DNA from 4 places in the Kluyvera sp. CHPC 1.2972 genome. Region 1 is predicted to be linked to each of the others. Evidence: predicted binding sites of a transcription regulator. Region 1 holds the regulator's gene; each other region holds the start of a gene.
The links. The regulator CRP, encoded in region 1, controls carbon source genes, mostly activating them, when cyclic AMP is high. The targets are predictions, from matches to a motif close to ATGTGANNNNNNTCACAT.
Positions count from the first base shown of each region.

Region 1 (3,133 bases):
GACCGATGTGCTGTTCTATGAAGGACTGCACGGTGGCGTCGTTACCCCGCAGCACGATGTGGCTCGCCATGTCGATCTGTTGGTCGGCGTGGTACCGATTGTTAACCTGGAGTGGATTCAGAAGATGATCCGCGACACCAGCGAGCGCGGTCACTCCCGCGAAGCGGTGATGGATTCGGTGGTACGGTCGATGGAAGACTACATCAACTTCATTACCCCGCAGTTCTCCCGCACCCATATCAACTTCCAGCGCGTGCCGACGGTCGACACTTCGAACCCGTTTGCGGCAAAAAGCATTCCGTCGCTGGACGAGAGTTTCGTGGTGATTCACTTCCGTAATCTCGACCACATCGACTACCCGTGGCTACTGGCCATGTTGCAGGGTTCATTTATCTCGCATATGAATACGCTGGTCGTTCCCGGCGGGAAGATGGGGCTGGCAATGGAATTAATCATGACGCCGCTGGTGCAGCGGCTGATGGAAGGCAGGAACTAGCATCAAGACCAGGTAGCCCGGACGAGGTGCGCAAGCACCGACGCCGGGAATGGCCCCGGCGTCACTGCGTTCGGCCGGGCTACGTCTGGCATGTAATCAGCCTTCGATCACTTCGTAAGAGTGGGTGATGTTCACCGCTTTTTCGAGCATCAGCGCAACCGAGCAGTATTTCTCAGCAGACAGATCCACCGCGCGTGATACCGCCGCATCCTTCAGATCTTTACCGGTGACGATAAAGTGCAGATTGATGTGCGTAAACAGACGCGGGGCTTCTTCACGACGCTCGGAGGTGAGCTTCACTTCGCAGTCGGTCACGTCATTGCGACCTTTTTGCAGGATGGAGACCACGTCAATCGCGCTGCAACCGCCGGCGGCCATCAGCACCACTTCCATCGGGCTTGGCGCTTTATCGCCAGAGTTACCGTCCATCAAAATTTGGTGGCCTGAAGCTGACTCACCGAGGAAGGTTAACCCCTCAACCCATTTCACACGCGCTTGCATAATATTTAACTCCCAGGTTGCAATTTTCTTCTCAGATTACGCGCACATAACAATTCTCGCAATGGAAGGCGATCGACGTCATGCTGAAGCGAGACACCAGGAGACACACGGCAAAAGCTATGCTAAAACAGTCAGGATGCTACGGTAATACATAAACGTACTGCATGTATGCAGAGGACATCACATTACAGGCTGCGACCCTATTCGACAGCCGACTTCCCAGGTAACGGGAAGGATACTATTGCAACCAGTGGCTGCAATGTTTTTGCCGCTGGGAAGAGCTTATAACAGAGGATAACCGCGCATGGTGCTTGGCAAACCGCAAACAGACCCTACTCTCGAATGGTTCTTGTCTCATTGCCATATTCATAAGTACCCATCGAAGAGCACGCTGATTCACCAGGGTGAAAAAGCAGAGACGCTGTATTACATCGTAAAAGGCTCCGTGGCTGTACTCATCAAGGACGAAGAAGGCAAAGAGATGATCCTCTCTTACCTCAACCAGGGCGATTTTATCGGCGAGCTGGGTCTGTTCGAAGAAGGCCAGGAACGCAGCGCATGGGTACGAGCAAAAACCGCTTGTGAAGTTGCTGAAATCTCTTATAAAAAATTCCGTCAGCTGATCCAGGTTAACCCGGACATTCTGATGCGTCTCTCTTCTCAGATGGCGCGTCGTCTGCAGGTCACTTCCGAAAAAGTCGGTAACCTGGCCTTCCTGGACGTTACCGGTCGTATCGCACAGACCCTGCTGAACCTGGCGAAACAGCCTGATGCTATGACCCACCCAGACGGTATGCAGATTAAAATCACCCGTCAGGAAATCGGTCAGATCGTTGGCTGCTCCCGTGAAACCGTGGGCCGTATTCTGAAAATGCTGGAAGATCAGAACCTGATCTCCGCGCACGGCAAAACCATTGTCGTTTACGGTACCCGCTAATCCGGCCCAAAATGGCGTATTGTGAAAGCAATACGCCATTTTTGTTTTCCCCCTATGTGGCGCAGGCTGATTTACCACCCGGAAGTCAACTATGCACTGCGGCAAACGCTGGTGTTATGCCTGCCGGTTGCCATTGGGCTGCTTCTCGGCCACCTCCAGCAAGGTCTGCTGTTCTCCTTAGTGCCCGCCTGCTGCAATATCGCTGGCCTCGACACGCCGCATAAACGCTTTTTTAAGCGCCTGATTATTGGCGGCTGCCTGTTTGCTGGCTGTAGCCTTGCCGTACAGCTGCTGCTGGAACACGACATTCCCCTACCGTTGATCCTCACCGGGCTGGCGCTGCTGCTGGGCGTCACGGCGGAAATCAGCGCGCTGCACGGGCGGCTGCTGCCCGCCTCGCTGATTGCTTCCATCTTTACCCTAAGCCTGGCGGGAAACATGCCTATATGGGAGCCATTGCTGCTCTACGCGCTGGGCACGCTGTGGTACGGGCTGTTTAACTGGTGGTGGTTCTGGATGTGGCGCGAACAGCCGCTGCGGGAATCGCTGAGCCTGCTCTACCGCCAGCTTGCCGAATACTGCGAGGCCAAATATAGCCTGCTGACCCAGCACACCGATCCGAGCACCGCGCTGCCGCCGCTACTCACTCGCCAGCAGAAAGTGGTGGATCTGATTTCCCAATGCTACCAGCAGTTGCACATGCTTGCGGCTAACCAGCATAACGATTACAAGCGCCTGCTGCGTGCTTTCCAGGTGGGGCTCGATTTACAGGAGCATATCTCCGTCAGCCTGCACCAACCGGAAGAGGTACAAAAGCTGGTTGAACGCAGCCACGCCGAAGCGGTGATCCGCTGGAACGCCCAAACCGTCGCGGCACGCCTGAGGGTACTGGCGGACGACATTCTCTATCATCGCTACCCGACCCGCTTCAATATGGATAAGCAGATCGGCGCGCTGGAAAAAATTGCCGACCAGCATCCGGATAACCCGGTCGGCCAGTTCTGCGCCTGGCATTTCAGCCGCATTGCCCGTGTGCTGCGCTCTCAGCGTCCGCTCTATCCGCGTGACCTGATGGCCGATAAACAGCGCCGCCTGCCGCTGTTCGCCGCGCTTAAAAACTACCTGTCGCTGAAATCCCCGGCTCTGCGCAATGCCGCCCGGCTCAGCGTGATGCTCAGCATCGCCAGCCTGATGGGCGC
Region 1 covers NZ_JAPKIB010000002.1:458,722-461,854, reverse strand. Annotated here, with positions in the region: gene V6944_RS05615 (phosphoribulokinase) at 1-496, shown strand, start outside; gene V6944_RS05610 (OsmC family protein) at 593-997, opposite strand; gene crp (cAMP-activated global transcriptional regulator CRP) at 1,302-1,934, shown strand; gene V6944_RS05600 (YccS/YhfK family putative transporter) at 1,989-3,133, shown strand, end outside.

Region 2 (3,133 bases), on a different contig from region 1:
GGCTGCCCTTTTTTATTTTGGGAAAATGACGACTTACAGCAGATCGCGGAACTTGGTCATTTTCAGCGCCAGCTCAACGCCGCGCACTTCCGCCAGGCCTTTCAGGCGACCAATCGCCGAGTAGCCAGGGTTGGTTTTCTTCTTCAGGTCATCCAGCATCTGGTGACCGTGGTCAGGACGCATTGGGATAGGACGCAGATCGCCCGCTTTCTTACGACGCTGCTCTTCGGTCAGAATCGCATCTACTACCGCAACCATGTTCACATCGCCCTGCAGGTGCGCTGCTTCGTGGAAGGTTTTCGGGTTCCCTTCACGGCAGGTAGAACGCAGGTGCGTGAAGTGGATACGGTCGCCAAAGGTCTCGATCATTTTCACCAGATCGTTATCCGCACGCACGCCGTAAGAACCGGTGCACATGGTGAAGCCGTTGTTGATGCTATCAACGGTCTCTTTCAGCCACTGCATATCTTCAATGGTAGAAACGATACGCGGCAGGCCGAGGATTGGACGCGGTGGATCGTCCGGGTGAACCGCCAGACGCACGCCGACTTCTTCCGCTACCGGCACGATAGCGCGCAGGAACACCGCCATGTTTTCACGCAGGTTTTCTTTGCTGATGTGGTCGTATTCCGCCAGACGTGCACGGAACTGGTCCAGGGTGTAACCCTCTTCCGCGCCCGGCAGGCCAGCAATGATGTTGCGGGTCAGTTTGGTGACTTCCGCTTCGGTCATTGCCTGGAAATATTCCTGCGCCTGACGCTGCTCTTCCGCGGTGTAATCCGCCTGCGCGCCTTCACGCTTCAGGATGTGCAGTTCAAACGCCGCAAAAGCGATCTGGTCAAAGCGCAGCGCTTTAGAGCCATCTTCCAGGGTGTACTCGAGGTCGGTACGCGTCCAGTCGAGGATCGGCATGAAGTTGTAGCAGACGGTGTCGATGCCACATTCAGCCAGGTTGCGGATGCTCTGCTGATAGTTGGCAATCCAGGTTTTGTACTCACCGGAGCCAGTCTTAATATCTTCGTGAACCGGGATACTCTCAACCACGGACCAGGTCAGACCTTTTTCAGCCAGCATCGCTTGACGCTGTTTAATTTCTTCAACCGGCCATACCTGACCGTTTGGAATGTGGTGCAATGCCGTTACGACGCCCGTCGCGCCAGCCTGACGCACATCATCAAGAGATACCGGATCGTTCGGGCCGTACCAACGCCAGGTTTGTTCCATTGCCTCACCCTCTAAAGTTGTTATACCAATAAAATCACCTTCAATGACGACTACCATACATGTTTATTCTGTAGCGTCAATAAATCCGCTGGGATTGATTGATCAAGCTCACATTAACGCGATAAATACGGCACACCAATTCAATTTGTTGTCATATAACTTTACACTGCACACGTTAATTAATCGTTAATCGGATGTGTGAACAATGAATACAATCGCCTCAAGCGCCCTTCCCGCCAGCGTCCAGCGCCCTCAATATGATAGACAACAGCTACGTTCGCGGATTGTGCACTTCGGTTTTGGTGCGTTTCACCGCGCCCATCAGGCGCTGTTAACCAACCGGGTATTGAACCAGCACGGCGGCGACTGGGGGATTTGTGAAATCAGCCTGTTTAGCGGCGACGTGCTGATGAGCCAGCTCCGTCAGCAGGATCATCTGTTCACCGTGATGGAGAAGAGCGCTGCGGGTAATCAGCCGATTATCATTGGTGCGGTCCACGAGTGTCTGAACGCAAAGCTTGATTCTCTGGCGGCGATTATCGAGAAATTCTGCGAGCCGCAGGTGGCGATTGTCTCTCTGACGATCACCGAAAAAGGCTACTGCATCGATCCGGCGACCGGACACCTCGATTTCACCCAGCCGCGGATCGTCCACGATCTTGAATCCCCCACGGAGCCACACTCTGCGCCTGGCATTCTGGTTGAAGCCCTGTCTCGCCGTCGCGATCGTGGTCTTCCGGCCTTCACCGTCCTCTCCTGCGATAACATTCCTGATAACGGCCATGTGGTTAAAAACGCGGTGCTGGACATGGCAACCCGTCGGGATCCAGAGCTGGCGAGCTGGATTGCGGAATACGTCAGCTTCCCCGGCACCATGGTCGACCGTATCGTCCCGGCCGCGACCGAAGCATCGCTGGCTGAAATCACCCAGGAGTTGGGTGTCGAAGATCCGTGCGCCATCAGCTGTGAACCGTTTATTCAGTGGGTCATTGAAGATAATTTCGTCGCCGGACGCCCTGATTGGGGCAGCGTAGGGGCGCAGATGGTCAGCGACGTCCTGCCGTGGGAAGAGATGAAGCTGCGTATGCTTAACGGCAGCCACTCGTTCCTTGCCTACCTCGGCTACCTTGCGGGCTATGCGCACATCAGCGACTGCATGCAGGATGAATCTTACCGCCGTGCGGCGCGTCATCTGATGATGGCCGAGCAGGCTCCCACACTGCGCATTACCGATGTAGACCTCGGCGCGTATGCCGATAGCCTGATCGCGCGCTTCAGCAACCCGGCGCTTCAGCACCGTACCTGGCAAATCGCGATGGACGGCAGCCAGAAGCTGCCGCAGCGTCTGCTGGACGGCATTCGTATTCATCTCCAGAACGGCAGCCGTTGGCCGCTACTGGCGCTGGCCGTCGCCGGGTGGATGCGTTACGTGAGCGGCGTGGACGATGCCGGGCAGCCGATTGATGTCCGTGACCCGCTGGCGGAGAAAATTCGCAACATCGTGGCGAACAGCAGCAACGAGAACCGGGTCGCTGCGCTGCTCACGCTGCAGGAAATTTTCGGCAGCGACCTGCCAGCCAACCCGCAGTTTGTTCAGGCTATCGAGCAAGCCTGGCAACATCTGGTGCAACAAGGCGCACGCCAGGCGGTGTTGACCGCGCTCAATAGTTAACATTTTCTGCTATTTCGCGGGCTAATATTAGATTAGCCCGCCTTAACACTTCTCTTTTCGACGTCGCTTCGCCAGGATAAAGTGATCCAGATAACACTATCACTATGTCCAGTGCGGAGTTTTCGTGACTAAAACCAATCTGATCACCGGCTTTCTCGGCAGCGGGAAAACCACCTCTATTCTGCACCTGCTGGCCAATAAACCTGCCGACGAAAAATGGGCTGTTCTGGTCAATGA
Region 2 covers NZ_JAPKIB010000001.1:521,177-524,309, forward strand. Annotated here, with positions in the region: gene uxuA (mannonate dehydratase) at 34-1,224, opposite strand; gene V6944_RS02560 (mannitol dehydrogenase family protein) at 1,430-2,896, shown strand; gene V6944_RS02565 (CobW family GTP-binding protein) at 3,021-3,133, shown strand, end outside.
Region 2: uxuA (mannonate dehydratase) is a predicted target of CRP. The motif match lies at 1,321-1,338, and genes of this name have one in related genera.

Region 3 (3,133 bases), on a different contig from region 1:
CTTGGTGTTTTAAGATTTTTGGCCATAAAAAAAGGCGACCGAAGTCGCCTTTTTGGATCAGATTCTCATCTCAACTTATTTAGAGATGTGAGCGATCAGGTCCAGTACTTTGTTAGAGTAACCAGTTTCGTTGTCGTACCAGGAAACCAGTTTAACGAAGTTGTCGTTCAGAGCGATACCCGCTTTAGCATCGAATACGGAAGTGCAAACTTCACCGTTGAAATCAGTAGATACAACGTCGTCTTCGGTGTAGCCCAGAACGCCTTTCATTGCGCCTTCGGAAGCAGCTTTGATTGCTTTCTTAATTTCTTCATAAGAAGCAGCTTTTTCCAGACGAACGGTCAGGTCAACTACGGATACGTTAGGGGTTGGAACGCGGAACGCCATACCAGTCAGTTTGCCATTCAGTTCTGGCAGTACTTTACCTACTGCTTTAGCAGCACCGGTAGAGGATGGGATGATGTTCTGAGCTGCGCCGCGGCCGCCGCGCCAGTCTTTGTGAGACGGGCCATCAACGGTTTTCTGAGTAGCGGTGGTCGCGTGAACAGTAGTCATCAGACCTTCGATGATGCCGAAGTTGTCGTTGATAACTTTAGCCAGCGGTGCCAGGCAGTTGGTGGTGCAGGATGCGTTAGAAACGATGTCCTGACCTTCGTATTTGTCAAAGTTAGCGCCTTTAACAAACATAGGGGTGTTGTCTTTGGAAGGACCAGTCAGAACCACTTTTTTCGCGCCAGCAGCAATGTGCTTACGAGCGGTTTCGTCAGTCAGGAACAGACCAGTTGCTTCAGCAACAACGTCAACGCCTGCTTCGTTCCACTTCAGGTTAGCCGGATCACGCTCAGCGGTAACACGGATTTTTTTACCGTTAACGATCAGATGACCGTCTTTCACTTCAACGGTACCGTTGAAACGGCCGTGAGTGGAGTCATATTTCAGCATGTAAGCCATGTAGTCTGCGTCTAACAGATCGTTGATTGCAACGATCTCGATGTCAGAACGTTCCTGAGCAGCACGGAAAACAATGCGACCGATACGGCCAAAACCGTTGATACCTACTTTGATAGTCATATATTCCACCAGCTATTTGTTAGTGAATAAAAGGTTGCCTGTAAAATTACAAAAACCTTACGCAGCGTCAAGCGGAATCGTGTCAATCATTGCGACAAATCAATCCTCTGCCTAAGCTTTGGTCGACTGACGTGTCTCACTCTTCCTATGAGCTTGAAACCACATGAGGGCGGCGCCGGGGATTTTAAAGGGCGCAGAAGATAAAAATGTGATTCAGGTCACAATTACCCGGCTGCCTTTTCACGCCGATTAAGTTTAGAACAAAAGTTCAGGCTTCATTGTTAATGTTTTGTTAGAATCGTCTGGCGAATGTATTTTTCATAGTGAGATGTGAGCAAAATGGTGAAGAAACCCACCCCAGAAGAACTGAAAAATACCCTCAGTGAAATGCAGTTCTATGTCACCCAGAAACATGGCACAGAACCGCCGTTTACCGGGCGTTTACTGCATAACAAGCGTGATGGGATTTACCACTGCCTGGTGTGTGACGCACCGTTATTTCATTCCCAAAGCAAGTTTGATTCCGGATGCGGCTGGCCGAGTTTTTATGAGCCGGTGAGCGATACGGCCATTCGCTATCTCAATGATTACTCCCACGGCATGCAACGTACTGAAATCCGATGTGGAAATTGCGATGCACACCTTGGGCACGTTTTCCCTGACGGTCCACAGCCAACCGGTGAACGTTTTTGCGTCAACTCGGCGTCGCTGAGCTTCACGGATGACGAAAACGGCGATGCCACTAAGGGTTGAAGAAACGATTCAGCAAATTATTCCTGAAAAAAGGAGCGGGGCATGAGTATTGAGCAGATGATCGAGACGATGACGCCGGAAATTTACCAGCGTCTCGCCACTGCGGTGGAGCTGGGAAAATGGCCTGACGGCGTAGCGTTAACCGCTGAACAGAAAGAGAACTGTTTACAACTGGTGATGCTCTGGCAGTCGCGCAACAACCAAGACGCGCAGCATATGACCATCGATACCCAGGGCCAGATGGTGATGAAGAGTAAGCAACAGTTGAAGGAGGACTTCGGCATTGCGCCGAAGCCCATCGCCACCTTCAAACAGCACTAAGCCGCTGCCCACGGCTCAATCAATCGCGCTTTGGCATACCAAAGCGCCTCTCTGACCGCCACGGGCCTGTTCAGCAGGCCCAGCGCGTAGAAGCGGTCGGCGATGGTCTGCTGTGCGCGTATTGCTTGCATATCCATCTCGCGGGTCTGATGACTGCGTCGCGCCAGCGCGCAGGCCAGCGCTCCAGTGTCCAGCCCTAATTCAGTTGCCAGCAACTGAGCCGCCTCATGACGATGGCGGTCGATAAACCTGCCGGTTTTCACCAGCGCCGCCACGATCCCGGTGATGATCTCTTCGTTATGCTGCGCGTACTGACGGCGGGTGATATAAAACTGATGGTTATTGACCCGTCCTTCGCCGGTCGCCAGCACCCGTAGCGTGCCGCTGCGTTCCGCCGCGCTCAGCACCGGGTCCCACATCATCCACGCGTCTGCCGCCAGGTAGTCGCTGGCGGTTAACGGATACTTTGGCGGCGCGTAGACTACTTTCACGTCGTCCAGCCCCAGCCCGGCCTCTTCCAGAATCTGTACCAGTAGCCAGTGCACATTGGAACCTTTGTTCAGCGCAACGCGTTTGCCCTTGAGTTGCTCCGGCGTGCGGATATCGCTGTCATGCGGCACCACCATCGCGACGCTGCGTGGGGCAGGAGGCTCCCAGGCGACGTACAGCAGCGCATTGTCCTTCGCCTGCGCGAAAATTGGTGGCGCTTCGCCAGTGGTACCAAAATCTATCTCATCATTACCCAGCGCTTGCAGTAGCTGCGGGCCCGCAGGATATTCGCTCCACAGCACGTTCACCCCTAAATCAGCGAACGACTGTTCCAGTAGCTGACGTGCCTTCAGCACGCCAAGATTACCAAAGCGCTGGTAGCCAATGCGCAACTCGCGTTCGCGCGGTGCAGGCGGCAGGCGATCGCCGGGTTTACGCCGTTGCTTAATCACTCCCAGATGCGCCAGCTGCGTGCGCAGCGTGTGGCGGCTCATGCCGA
Region 3 covers NZ_JAPKIB010000003.1:269,552-272,684, reverse strand. Annotated here, with positions in the region: gene gapA (glyceraldehyde-3-phosphate dehydrogenase) at 76-1,071, opposite strand; gene msrB (peptide-methionine (R)-S-oxide reductase MsrB) at 1,411-1,824, shown strand; gene V6944_RS07300 (YeaC family protein) at 1,867-2,145, shown strand; gene V6944_RS07295 (sigma-54-dependent Fis family transcriptional regulator) at 2,142-3,133, opposite strand, start outside.
Region 3: msrB (peptide-methionine (R)-S-oxide reductase MsrB) is a predicted target of CRP. The motif match lies at 1,278-1,295, and genes of this name have one in related genera.

Region 4 (3,133 bases), on a different contig from region 1:
CTTTTCATCGCCGTGCTGACGAGTGGTCTCCAGCAGCGTGGTGACTTCCCGCAGGTCGACCTCCAGCGAGGCGTTTATTTCCCGCAGGTTACGCAACTCGTTATTGAGCAGCTCGCACTCTTCCCGCCAGTGGGCGTTCTGGGCAATCTGCTGTTTTGCCGCACTCAGCTCACCGTACACGTCGCGCTCTTCAGCCAGCTGTTCAGCCCGCTGCTGCGCCACGCGATAGCTCGCCGCCAGCCAGCCAATCACGATGCCCGCCAGCGCGACCAGCGCATAAATCACCACGGCAATATCCACAACGCCCCCTGCATAAACCGGTTATCTGCACAAAATAGAATTGTGCTGTATAAACGTCCAGTTTTAAAGCAGTTTCCTGCGAGCCTCCACGCAAAAAGAAAAAGGCCGAACAAGTCGGCCTTTTACAGAGCGGGTGAGCGAACTACAGCAGGCGGCGTGCTGCTTCCACCACGATTTTCACCGCGTGGCTTTCCGTCTGCTTCATCGTCTCAGCGTTCGGGATTTCCTGCTGGGTACGGTTAACGATAACGCCTGCTACCATCCCCGCACGCAGACCCTGGCTTGAGCACATGGTCAGCAGCGTCGCGGATTCCATCTCGTAGTTCATCACGCCCATTGACTGCCACTCTTCCATGGAGCCTTTGAAGTTTCTCACTACGCGGCCAGAGAAGGTGTCATAGCGTTCCTGACCCGGATAGAAGGTATCAGAGGACGCCGTCACGCCGATGTGTGTGGTCGCACCTACGGCTTTCGCCGCTTCAACCAGCGCAGTCGTACACGCGAAGTCAGCGACTGCCGGGTATTCCATCGGCGCAAAGTGCAGGCTCGCCCCATCCAGACGGACGGATGCGGTGGTCACCAGAACGTCACCGACATTGATATGCGGCTGAATGGCGCCGGTGGTGCCTACGCGCAGGAAGGTGCGGATACCCAACTGGGCCAGTTCTTCCACGGCGATAGAGGTGGATGGACCACCGATACCGGTAGAGCAAACGATCACTGACTTGCCATCAAGTTCGGCACGCCAGGAGGTAAATTCACGGTGAGATGCCAGTTTTACCGGCTTTTCCATCAGCGCGGCGATCTTTTCCACACGTTCCGGGTCACCTGGGACGATAGCGAGTGTAGCCCCTTGAAGGTCGCTTTTGGTGAGGCCGAGATGAAAAACATCAGACTTGGACATAAAGAACTCCTCTGTGGTTCAGTTTTGTCAGAAGAAGCAAAAATGTACTTTATAGAAGACCACAACATCTTTTCGTGACCACAATCACTAAGAATTAAAAATATTACATTAAATTCCACGCAATTAGTGATTCACATCACATTAACAAGTTATTGTTACTCCCTGCTGACCAAAAATACGCCGCATTCAGGCAATGTGATTTGGCTATGAGTTCATTAAAAGGGTACGGAGAATGCCATGACAACCAACAGACAACCTGGATTTGCCCCTGCGGCTTCACCTCACGCCTCAACCACTGTTCATACGCCCGAGGAGGCTATCTCAGCGGGAGAAACCTCTATCCCTTCACAGGGTGATACGCTGCCAGCGTACTACGCTCGCCCTAAGCATAGCGATGCGCCGCTGCCGGTAATCATCGTAGTGCAGGAGATTTTTGGTGTCCACGAACACATCCGCGATATTTGTCGTCGTCTGGCGTTAGAGGGCTATCTGGCGGTCGCACCAGAGCTCTACTTCCGTCAGGGCGATCCGAACGATTATGACGATGTCCCCTCGCTGTTTAGCGGCCTGGTGTCCAAAGTCCCCGACGCTCAGGTGCTAGCCGACCTCGATCACGTCGCCAACTGGGCGGCTCGTAACGGCGGCGACGCCAGCCGCTTATTGATGACAGGCTTTTGCTGGGGCGGCCGTATTACGTGGCTGTACGCCGCGCATAACCCGCAGCTCAAAGCCGCCGTTGCCTGGTATGGCCGTCTGGTGGGTGACAAGACGCTGAAGATGCCGAAAAATCCGGTCGACATCGCGGTCGATCTTAGCGCCCCGGTGCTGGGACTGTACGGTGGCCAGGATACGGGGATTCCGCTGGAGTCGGTTGACACCATGCGCCACGCGCTGCGAGCGGCCAATGCGAATACCGAGATCGTGGTTTACCCGGAAGCCGGGCATGCGTTCAACGCCGATTACCGCCCGAGCTATCATGAAGAGTCAGCGAAAGATGGCTGGCAGCGTATGCTGGCGTGGTTTGCGCAGTACGGCGGGAAAAAAGGCTAATTCCCTTAGTAAAGAAAAACGGAGGCATTAGCCTCCGTTTGATTTTTTAAGCCTGACGCAGGTTCTGCGCCGCTTTGACCATGTTCGCCAACGCCGCGCGGGTTTCTGGCCAGCCACGTGTTTTCAGACCGCAATCCGGGTTAACCCACAGGCGCTCTGCCGGAATGCGCTGCTCGGCTTTCTTCAGCAGGGCTTCAATCCACTCCACGCTTGGTACGTTCGGCGAGTGAATGTCATAGACGCCCGGCCCGATCTCATTCGGGTAGTCGAACTCTTCGAATGACTCCAGCAGCTCCATATCGGAACGGGAGGTTTCGATAGTGATCACATCCGCATCCAGTGCCGCAATGGAATCCATGATGTCGTTGAACTCGCAGTAACACATGTGGGTGTGGATTTGGGTATCATCCTGCGCCACCGCGGCGTTAATACGGAAGGCTTCCACGCCCCACTCCAGGTAGGCGGCCCAATCGCTGCGGCGCAGCGGCAGACCTTCACGCAGTGCCGGTTCATCGATCTGGATGATGCCAATACCGGCGGCTTCCAGATCCGCCACTTCATCACGCAGCGCCAGCGCAATCTGCTTAGCGATGGTTTCACGGGTCACATCTTCACGCGGGAAGGACCAGCAAAGAATCGTCACCGGACCGGTCAGCATCCCTTTCACCGGTTTGTCGGTCAGAGACTGGGCATACTTCGCCCATTCCACGGTGATCGCTTCCGGGCGGCTCACGTCGCCAATGACGACCGGCGGTTTCACGCAGCGAGAACCGTAGCTCTGCACCCAGCCGTTCTGGGTAAAGACGAAGCCGTCGAGATGCTCACCAAAATATTCCACCATGTCATTACGCTCGGCTTCACCGTGCACCAGCACATCGA
Region 4 covers NZ_JAPKIB010000017.1:17,417-20,549, forward strand. Annotated here, with positions in the region: gene rmuC (DNA recombination protein RmuC) at 1-300, opposite strand, end outside; gene udp (uridine phosphorylase) at 443-1,204, opposite strand; gene V6944_RS19755 (dienelactone hydrolase family protein) at 1,442-2,254, shown strand; gene metE (5-methyltetrahydropteroyltriglutamate--homocysteine S-methyltransferase) at 2,301-3,133, opposite strand, start outside.
Region 4: udp (uridine phosphorylase) is a predicted target of CRP. The motif match lies at 1,329-1,346, and genes of this name have one in related genera.